DNA from 3 places in the Pseudomonas vranovensis genome. Region 1 is predicted to be linked to each of the others. Evidence: riboswitches for the same ligand, from Rfam matches in the RefSeq annotation. Region 1 holds a riboswitch; each other region holds the start of a gene.
What was found. A riboswitch is a leader RNA that binds a small molecule or an ion and turns the genes downstream of it on or off. The one in region 1 is predicted to bind cobalamin.
Positions count from the first base shown of each region.

Region 1 (3,264 bases):
AGGCGCGGTCGAAGTGTTTGTCGAAGCGGGTGCCCACGCCTTGGATCAGCAAGCGCATCGGCTTGCCGGGAATTGCCGCAAAGCCCTTGACCCGCAGGATGCCGTGCTGGACTACGAGTTGGGTCAGGGCATCGAGCAGCAGGCTTTCGTCGGCTTCAGGCAGCTCAATGGAGATCGAGTCGAAGGCGTCGTGGTCATGATCGTCGTGGTCGTCGTCGCCGTCATGGTGCGAATCGTGGTGGGTGCGGCGGCCATCGATATGCGCTTCGGATTCGGCGCCCAGGCCCAGCAACACTTCAAGCGGCAAGCGACCGCTGCTCGCTTCGATCACCTTGACCGCTGGCGGCAGCTCCTCCTGCACCTCGGCGCGTACCTTGGCCAGGTTTTCAGGGGCAATCAGGTCAGCTTTGTTCAGTACCACCAGGTCGGCACTGGCCAACTGGTCGGCGAACAGTTCGTGCAGCGGCGATTCGTGATCCAGGTTCGGGTCCAGCTTGCGCTGGGCATCGACTTGCTCCGGGAAGGCGGCGAAGGTGCCAGCGGCCACGGCCGGACTGTCGACCACCGTAATCACCGCATCGACCGTGCAGGCGTTGCGGATTTCCGGCCACTGGAAAGCTTGCACCAGCGGCTTGGGCAGGGCCAGGCCGCTGGTTTCGATGAGGATATGATCCAGGTCGCCACGGCGCGCTACCAGCTCGCGCATCACCGGGAAGAATTCTTCCTGTACGGTGCAGCACAGGCAGCCGTTGGCCAGCTCATACACGCGGCCGCTGGCTTCTTCCTCGGTGCAACCGATGCTGCACTGCTTGAGGATCTCGCCATCGATGCCCAGCTCGCCGAACTCGTTGACGATCACGGCAATGCGTCGGCCCTGAGCGTTGTCGAGCATATGACGCAGCAGCGTGGTTTTGCCCGAGCCGAGAAAGCCGGTAACGATGGTGACAGGGAGTTTGGCCAGTGTTTTCATGTCGATGCCCTTGGCAGCAAATGGCGGGCATGCAGGACGAGAACCACAGGCAGCACTGCCCGGGCGCGTTCGCCACCGGATCACCCCGCCCGGTTTAATGTCGGAAACTGATCGAGGCAGGTCTCCTGGCTTGCATTGCACCGGCCGGCGGCCAGTCGAACGACGCCTTCCCGCAGCGATGCAGTGGCTGTGTCGAACCGTTCAATGCTTACAGTTGCGGGGGCAGCCGCGGCTTCAACCGCGTTCCCGTCTTAGCTTCGGCCAACGCCGAAGAACCTCGAAGCGGCTAGGCTACGCAGTGCCCGGTGAGTGGTCAACTGCTGTCACAATTGACGCTTGCGTGGTTGCGTGATTTGCTAGTGCGATTCGTTTGGGTGCCCTTTACAGGGTGAAACGGGAAACCGGTGCGTCATACACGTGTTGATCACGACGTAGGACAAGTCCAGTGCTGCCCCCGCAACGGTAAGCGAGGAAAGCGTCAGAACCACTGTGCCCGCAGTTCGGCATGGGAAGGTGACGCCTTCGGCGCGGCAATCTGCCCGCCCCTCGCCAGCCCGGAGACCGGCCCAGGCTCGATTTGACAAACCCGCGGTGGGCGGGCGCTGTTGCAACCCCTGGACGGACGCCGTGCAGGGGTTTCTTGCGCTTGCCTGTTGCCGACAACACCAAGAGGAAAGCGCCATGCGTACCAGTACCGCCAGTCACTCCGCCGTTACCCCCTCAACCCTGAGCCAGCGCCTGCTGGTTGCTGTCGGTGCCTCGCTGCTGGGCCTGTGCCTGGTCTACTTCGCCGGTTTCTCGCCTATCGAAGCGGTGCACAACGCCGCCCACGACACCCGCCACAGCGCCGCCTTCCCTTGCCACTGAGTGCCGACCGATGATCAAGCGTATTGCCAGTACTGCAGGGTTTGCAGGCCTCCTGGCCGCCCTGTTGCTGACCCTGCTGCAAAGCTTCTGGGTGGCGCCGCTGATTCTGCAGGCGGAAACCTATGAAAGCGCAGCCCCGGCGGTCGAGCCCCATGAGCATGCTCACGGTGTCGCCGCCGACCATCATCATGACAGTGAAGCCTGGTCGCCCGAGGATGGCTGGCAGCGAGTGCTGTCGACCACCGGCGGCAACCTGGTGGTGGCCGTCGGCTTCGCCCTGATCCTGGCCGCGCTCTATACCCTGCGCGCGCCCAACAGCGCCCTCACCGGTGCCCTCTGGGGCCTGGGTGGCTTTGCCGTGTTCTGCCTGGCCCCGACCCTGGGGCTGCCGCCGGAACTGCCCGGTACTGCCGCGGCCGACCTGGCCCAGCGCCAGGCCTGGTGGGTGGGTACCGCTGCCGCCACCGCCGTGGGGCTCGGGTTGATCGTGTTCGCCCACAACTGGCTGTTCAAGGCCCTGGGCGTGGTACTGCTGGTAGTGCCCCACGTGATTGGCGCGCCGCAGCCTGATGTACACGAAATGCTCGCTCCCGAGGCGCTGGAAGCCGAGTTCAAGGTTGCCTCGCTGGTGACCAATGCCGCGTTCTGGCTGGCCTTGGGCCTGATCAGCGCCTGGCTGTTCCGTCGCCCGAAGCAGGCCTGACATGCAGTTGTTTGTCGGCCTGGGTTGCCGGCGAGGTTGCCCGGTCGACACGCTGGGCAACCTGCTCGAACACACCCTCAAGGCCCACGGACTGCCCCTGGCGGCAGTCGCGGGCCTTGCCAGTATTGATCTGAAGCGCGACGAGCCGGGCCTGATTCAATTGGCCAGCCGCTTGGGTGTGCCCGTTGTGTTTTTCTCGGCTGCGCAGCTGTCGGCCTTCGAGCCGCGCTTGAGCCACCGCTCGGACGTCGCCTTTGCCCATAGCGGTTGCTACGGCGTGGCCGAAAGCGCCGCCCTGGCGCTGGCCGAACAGGTTGCCGGCCCCGCTCACCTGCAGGTCACCCGCACCCTGCACGCCGATGCCACCCTGGCATTGGCCAGCGCCGGCGGCATTGGCGGATAATTCTCCCTTTCTATCCCAAGGACTGTGCATGACCGTCTACTTTATCGGTGCCGGCCCCGGCGATCCCGAACTGATTACCGTCAAGGGCCAACGCCTGATCCACCGTTGTCCGGTGATCATCTATGCCGGCTCACTGGTGCCTGCCGCTGTGCTCGAAGGACACAGCGCCCAGACCGTCATCAACAGCGCCGAACTGCACCTGGGGCAAATCATCGAGGCGATCAAGGCCGCCCATGACCTGGGCCGTGATGTGGCCCGGGTACACAGTGGCGACCCAAGCCTGTATGGCGCCATTGGCGAGCAGATTCGCCACCTGCGCGC
Region 1 is NZ_CP159259.1:1,876,210-1,879,473, reverse strand. Features, by position in the region: gene cobW (cobalamin biosynthesis protein CobW) at 1-970, opposite strand, end outside; cobalamin riboswitch at 1,068-1,265, opposite strand; cobalamin riboswitch at 1,326-1,555, shown strand; gene ABVN19_RS08765 (CbtB-domain containing protein) at 1,652-1,837, shown strand; gene ABVN19_RS08760 (CbtA family protein) at 1,848-2,540, shown strand; gene ABVN19_RS08755 (cobalamin biosynthesis protein) at 2,542-2,943, shown strand; gene cobM (precorrin-4 C(11)-methyltransferase) at 2,972-3,264, shown strand, end outside.

Region 2 (3,264 bases), 1.3 Mb from region 1:
CACTTGTGTGCCTGGGGCACTGACAGGCGTCGCACCCTCGGGCCAGCCGATGGCAGGTGCGACGTTGACGGTGGGGATCAAGGTCTTGTTCGGTTCGGGCAGTTGCGGCGAGGGGCCGAACCCTTCGCCGACATCCAGCCGCGCTGTCTCACCGCAGCCGCCCAAAGCGGCACCCACCGCCAGCAGCAATACAATCCGGGTTGTGCCCATGTCGTGTCCCTCGCAAAGATGGCCTTCGTTGAGGGTAGAGGCACGCAGGGCTGGGGAGGTTCCCTTGTTCAGGCCTGCTTGAGCAGCAGTGCCACGCCCGGGTGATACTGGCCTGCTTCGTTGTGCAGCTTGCGATAGGCGTAGGGGAAGTACCAGGCAATGGCGCAGGCGGTGTGCTTTTGCAGGTCGTCGACCAGGTCCTGCAGCTCTTCGGGGCTGGCGTGCTGGCCCGCTTTCCAGGGGCTGGCGAACAGGGCGGCAACCTTGAGTTGGCTGGGTGCCGCCACTTGGCGTGCAGCGTTGGCGGTTTCCTGCAGGGCGCCGGACAGGTCCAGCCTGGCAATGCGCGGCCAGCGCTGGCTGGCTTGCAGGTAAGCCGCCTCTTCGCGGCTGGCGATATACAGGTCGCAGTGGCCTTCGCGCTCGCCTTCGTCGCGCTGTTTTTTGCTCTGGTGATGCTGCAGGGTCACCATCTCTGCTTGCCAGGCCGCAGCCGACAGCAGCCCCAGGTTGGCCTGGGCGCCATGCCAGTAATGGGCTTCGCCATCGCCCAGGGTCTGGTTGAAGCGATCGATGCAATCGATCCACCTCTCCAGAGTCGGACGCAAAAATTCCAGGCGCGGGTTGTTGATAATCAGGCCTTTCATGCTGCGCTCTCCTTTGTCGTTGTGATCGAGTACAGCCATTTGTGGCTATTTGATATCACCTAACGCAACGTGACACAAGATGACAAAGACGGCATTGATCCAGGCCAGTGGCGCGCCGTTGATTGACGCTCCGAGTGCAACCCTCTAACCTTCGCGACTTGTTTCAGGTGCTCTGCAGGCCGTGGCCTGGCAGGGTGAAACTGGGAAGCCGGTGGGCACGCAAAGGCGTGCGAATCCGGCGCTGCCCCCGCAACGGTAAGTGAGTCAAGGCCGCGCATGGCCACTGGGTGAAAACACCCGGGAAGGCGCGCGGTCCCGGGTGTTCATGACCCCGCTCACAAGCCCGGAGACCGGCCTGAAACAGTCAACGGCATCACGGAGGGTGATGCGCGGTTTCTTCGGCTTGCGCCGCAGCCCTGCGCCTTTCTTCGTCTGCCATTTCCATACATCTGTCGTCCTCTGTTTGCCGCGAACCCTGCAGCCACGTGCTGCTACGCTCGTTGCGAGCTGGCCGACAGTGGTTTGCGGAGACTTCGATGACTGAATCCACCGAGCGTGACGAACGCCACTTGGCGCGCATGCTGCGCAAGAAGGCGGTAATCGACGAGCGTATCGCCAACGCCCCCAACGAATGCGGGTTGCTGCTGGTGCTCACCGGTAACGGCAAGGGCAAGAGCAGTTCGGCTTTCGGCATGCTCGCCCGGGCCATGGGCCACGGCATGCAGTGTGGCGTGGTGCAATTCATCAAGGGCCGCAACAGTACCGGCGAGGAGCTGTTCTTCCGGCGCTTTCCCGAGCAGGTGCGCTACCACGTCATGGGCGAGGGATTTACCTGGGAGACCCAGGACCGCCAGCGTGATATCGCCGCCGCCGAAGCGGCCTGGGCGGTGTCCCGACAGTTGCTGCAGGACCCGGGCATTGCCTTCGTGGTGCTCGATGAACTGAACATCGCCCTCAAGCATGGCTACCTGGATCTGGACCAGGTGCTCAGCGACCTGCAGGCTCGCCCGCCCATGCAGCACGTGATCGTCACGGGGCGTGGTGCCAAGGATGAAATGATCGAACTGGCCGACACCGTGACTGAGATGGGCATGATCAAGCACGCGTTCCAGTCCGGCATCCGTGCCCAGAAGGGCGTCGAACTATGACCGACACCCGGCACTGCCCGGCGGTCCTGATCGCAGCGCCTGCCTCGGGGCAGGGCAAGACCACCGTGACCGCCGCCCTGGCGCGTCTGCATCGCAACCAGGGGCGCAAGGTCCGGGTGTTCAAGTGCGGTCCGGATTTTCTCGATCCGATGATTCTGGAGCGGGCCAGCGGCGCCCCGGTGTACCAGCTCGACCTGTGGATGGTCGGCGAACAGGAAAGCCGGCGCCTGTTGTGGGAAGCTGCGGGCGAGGCCGACCTGATCCTGATTGAAGGGGTCATGGGCCTGTTCGACGGTACGCCGTCCAGCGCCGACCTGGCCCGCCATTTCGGCGTGCCGGTGCTGGCGGTAATCGATGGCACGGCCATGGCCCAGACCTTCGGTGCCCTGGCCCTGGGGTTGGCGCGTTATCAACCGGATCTGCCCTTTGCCGGCGTGCTGGCCAACCGGGTTGGCACCCTGCGTCACGCCCAGTTGCTTGAAGGCAGCCTGACCGAGGGGCTGCGCTGGTACGGCGGCCTGTCGCGGGAGACCGGCATCGAATTGCCAAGCCGTCACCTTGGCCTGGTCCAGGCCAGCGAGCTCAATGACCTGGATGTTCGCCTCGACGCCGCGGCGGCTGCCTTGGCCGCCAGTTGCGAGTCGGCGCTGCCGCCAGCCGTGGCATTTGCCGGGCCCACTGAGCAGGTGATCGAGCCCTTGCTCGACGGTGTGACGATTGCGGTAGCCCGCGACGAGGCATTTGCCTTCACCTATGGTGCCAACCTCGACCTGCTGCGGGCCATGGGCGCGGAGCTGGTGTTCTTTTCGCCGCTGCATGACCGCGAGCTTCCGCCTGCCGACAGCCTGTACCTGCCGGGCGGTTATCCGGAGCTGCACCACCAGGCCCTGGCCGCCAACACCTCGATGCTGGCAACCCTTCGCGCCCATCATCAAGCCGGAAAGCCCTTGCTCGCCGAGTGCGGCGGCATGCTTTACCTGCTCGATGCCCTGACCGACGTCGCGGGCGAACGTGCCGAATTGCTGGGCTTGCTGGCGGGCGAAGCGGTGATGCAAAAACGCCTGGCGGCGCTGGCCCTGCAAGCGGTCGAGCTACCGGAAGGTGCTCTGCGGGGGCACACCTATCACCACTCCCTGACCAGCACCGAGCTTGAACCCATTGCCCGTGGCCAGAGCCCCAATGGCGGCCGCGGTGCCGAGGCGGTCTACCGCTGCGGGCGGCTGACAGCCTCTTACGTGCATTTCTACTTTGCCTCCAAT
Region 2 is NZ_CP159259.1:591,932-595,195, forward strand. Features, by position in the region: gene ABVN19_RS02745 (sorbosone dehydrogenase family protein) at 1-210, opposite strand, end outside; gene ABVN19_RS02750 (hypothetical protein) at 279-857, opposite strand; cobalamin riboswitch at 1,006-1,231, shown strand; gene cobO (cob(I)yrinic acid a,c-diamide adenosyltransferase) at 1,394-2,005, shown strand; gene ABVN19_RS02760 (cobyrinate a,c-diamide synthase) at 2,002-3,264, shown strand, end outside.
Region 2: linked by a shared signal. The riboswitch ahead of cobO (cob(I)yrinic acid a,c-diamide adenosyltransferase) and the one ahead of ABVN19_RS08765 (CbtB-domain containing protein) in region 1 are both predicted to bind cobalamin.

Region 3 (3,264 bases), 890 kb from region 1:
CTGGTCGCGGCGGATGCCGGTTACCAGCGACCAGCGCTCCGACAGTTGGGTGCGGTTCTCGGCGAACAGGGCGAAGGTGCGGGTGGTGCTTCGGGTTTGCGGGCGGGTCGGGTCCTGGCTGTGGAAGTAGCCCGGTGCCGGGTTCCACGGGTCGATGTAGTCGCCGCCGATGTCGTTATACGGTGAGTTGCTGTCGATGCCGAAGCGGATGCGGTTGTATTCGGCGCCGACCACGGTCTTGCTGGCCAGGCCGAACAGCGCGTGGTCGAAGGTGAAGCTCTGGCGGTCGCCGATCTGCTCCTGGTGGTGCTTGATCTCCAGGTAACTGCCACGCTCCAGTTGCCCCAGGTCGCTGTGCCAGGTGTAGTCCTCGGCATTGCGCCAGTGGCGACGGCTCTTGATGTAGTACAGCTGGTTGCTGGCGCTGATTGACTCGCTGATGGCCCAGTCGGTGTTCAGGCGGGTCCATTCGTCGTGGTAGCGCTGCACGTCATCGCGCACGTTGTAGTTCTTCTTGCGCAGGCTGTCGCGGGAGTGGCCGTCGATCAGCGGCGTGCCGAAGTCGTTCATCGGCTCGGCATCGCCGCGCTCGTGGGCCAGGGTAAAGCTCAGGTCGTCGCTGGCATCGAAGCGCAACGCTGCGCTCATGGCGCGGCTTTTGGAGTCACCACGGTCGACCCAGCCATTGCCGTGCTGGTCATTGAGGGTGATCCGGTAACTCAGGCGCTCGCTCAGCGAGCCGCCGCTGTCCAGGCCCAGTTGCTGACGGTCGTCGCTGCCGTAGCCCAGGCGCAGGTGGTTGCGGATGTCGCCGGCAAAGGGTTTTTTCGGGATCACGTTGACCACCGCACCCGTAGCACCTTCGCCGTACAGCACAGAAGCCGGCCCCCGGATGATGTCGATACGCTCGACCATCCACGGGTCGACCGGGAAGGTCTGGGTGCCGGCGCCGGTGTACATGCGCGAACCGTCGAACAGGGTCATCACCGAACCGTGGCCGGTGAAGCCGCGCGCCGACAACGCGGTGTTGCCGTTGCCCGGCGTGCCCACAGAGGTGATGCCGGGGGAGCGAGTGACGGCAGCTTGCACGGTGCTGTTGTTGCGACCGTCAATGGCCTCGGCGCCCAGGCTGCTGGTGCTGGCCGGCGTGTCCATGGCGCTCAGGTTCAGGCGTGAACCGGCGGGCAGGGGCGTGGCCAGGCTGATCGGGTCGTTGTCGCTGGTGCTGGTGATGGCCGTTGAAGGCAGGGCCAGGGCAGAAGGACTGTGTTCTTCAGCGAAGGCCGGCAGCGAGAGTGCCAGGCAGGGGGCCAGGGCATTGGCCGCCAGGGAGTGAAGCTTGGAGTTACGGGACATGTCGTTCCACAATCAACAGGAATGAATGAATCCCGGAGGGAACAACGCATGGAGGAATTGCGCGCGCAGGCGAACGCAACCCGGCCTGCGCCCGCCCACCGCGGGGTTGCCAAACAAAGCTTCAGGCCGGTCTCCGGGCTTGCGAGGGTCATGAAGGCCTTCACCTTCCCATGCCGAGGCACAGTGGTGTTTCGAAGGCTTCGCTCGCTTACCGTTGCGGGGGCAGCGCCGGACTAGTCACGAAAGTGACGCACCGGCTTCCCGTTTCACCCTGCGCACGGCGGCGCAGGACACCTGAAACTGGCGCGCATGGGAACATCGAATGCCTTTGCAGTCAATGCGTTACGCGCAAATGCATCGCGGGGCAAGTCGAGACGTCGCCCCACGAAAAATGAGGGTCAGCGTCCGCGCTTTCGCGACACCACCGCCTCGATGTTCTTGCGCCCGATCAGTTTCGGCTGTGCAGGCTCTTCCAGCCACTTGTACATCACCAGGCTGTCCACCAGCCCGAGCCGGGCATGGCGATACGCCCTCGGCAGGCGCCCGACGATTTCAAAACCCAGCTTCTGCCACAAGGCCACGGCCGCTTCATTGCTCGACACCACCGAGTTGAACTGCATGGCCAAAAAGCCCTGCTGGCGTGCCAACTGCTGGGAGTGTTCGCACATCAGGCGTGCCACGCCACGACCGCGGGCGGCCTCGCAGACCATGTAGCCGCAATTGCTCACGTGGCTGCCGGGGCCGGCGGCATTGGCCTTTAGGTAGTAGGAACCAAGTAGTTCGCCATCCTCCTCGGCCACCAGGGTGTGCAGCGGGGACTCCAGCCACAAATGACGCGCCTGTTCCTGGCTCAGGGCCGGTTCGAAGGCATAGGTTTCGCGGGCGCTGACGATGGCCTGGAAGGTCGGCCAGAAGTGTTCGAAATCAGCGGCGGTCATGGGGCGGAGGGTAATCATGGCGGTTCCTGGCAACGTGAACCGCGAGTCTGAAAGTGTTGGAGCCGGCATGCAACTGTTTGTGCAGGCCGGCTCCCATACGTTCAGATGTCGACCTTGCCTACCGCATCCATCGCCCGCGCCGAATACACCAGCGCCGCACCGGCATTCATGGCCACGGCCACGCCCAGTGCCTCGGCGATTTCTTCACGGGTAGCGCCTTGCTTGACCGCCTGCGCCGAGTGTACGGCAATGCAGCCGTCGCAGCGGGTAGTCACGGCCACGGCCAGCGAGATCAACTCACGGGTCTTGGCATCCAGGTGGTTGGTCTTGGCCCCGGCGCCGCTGGCGGTCATATAGCCGTTGACCGTGTCGGGGGACAGTTGCTTGAGGTCGCCGATACCGGCCATCAACTGCTTACGGTAGGCGTCCCAGTCCATCATGCTCATCGTCTTCACCTTGTGCTGTTGGCAACATGAACAGTGAAGCTAGTTTTTCAATCGACGGGGCGCCGTTGGTCGATGGGCCTGAAACGGTAGGACTTTGGTAGGAGACGACGCACCGCCGCTCCTACAGGCCATCAGATGTAGATGAACACCAGCACCAGCGCAGCCACTACCGCCCATTTCTCCAGGTAGTAGCGGGTACGGTTGCGCTTTTTCATCGCCTTGCCACGCTCACGGATCTTGTAGATACGGGTGAACAGGCGGTTGATGCCCCCGGTCTTGTCACCGGCATCGTTGGGGGCTGCCGCAGCAGCCATCACCTTGCGGCTGAACCAGCGGTTGAACGCGGTCGCCCAGCGGTACTTGAGGGGGCGCTCGACATCGCAGAACAGAATGATGCGGTTGTGCTCCGTCTGGTTGCTGGCGTAGTGGATGTAGGTCTCATCGAACACCACCGCCTCGCCGTCGCGCCAGGCATAGTTCTCGCCGTCCACGCAGATATAGCAGGCGTCATCGTTGGGGGTATC
Region 3 is NZ_CP159259.1:2,761,585-2,764,848, reverse strand. Features, by position in the region: gene ABVN19_RS12685 (TonB-dependent receptor) at 1-1,356, opposite strand, end outside; cobalamin riboswitch at 1,463-1,669, opposite strand; gene ABVN19_RS12680 (GNAT family N-acetyltransferase) at 1,755-2,312, opposite strand; gene ABVN19_RS12675 (carboxymuconolactone decarboxylase family protein) at 2,396-2,740, opposite strand; gene lpxO (lipid A hydroxylase LpxO) at 2,872-3,264, opposite strand, start outside.
Region 3: linked by a shared signal. The riboswitch ahead of ABVN19_RS12685 (TonB-dependent receptor) and the one ahead of ABVN19_RS08765 (CbtB-domain containing protein) in region 1 are both predicted to bind cobalamin.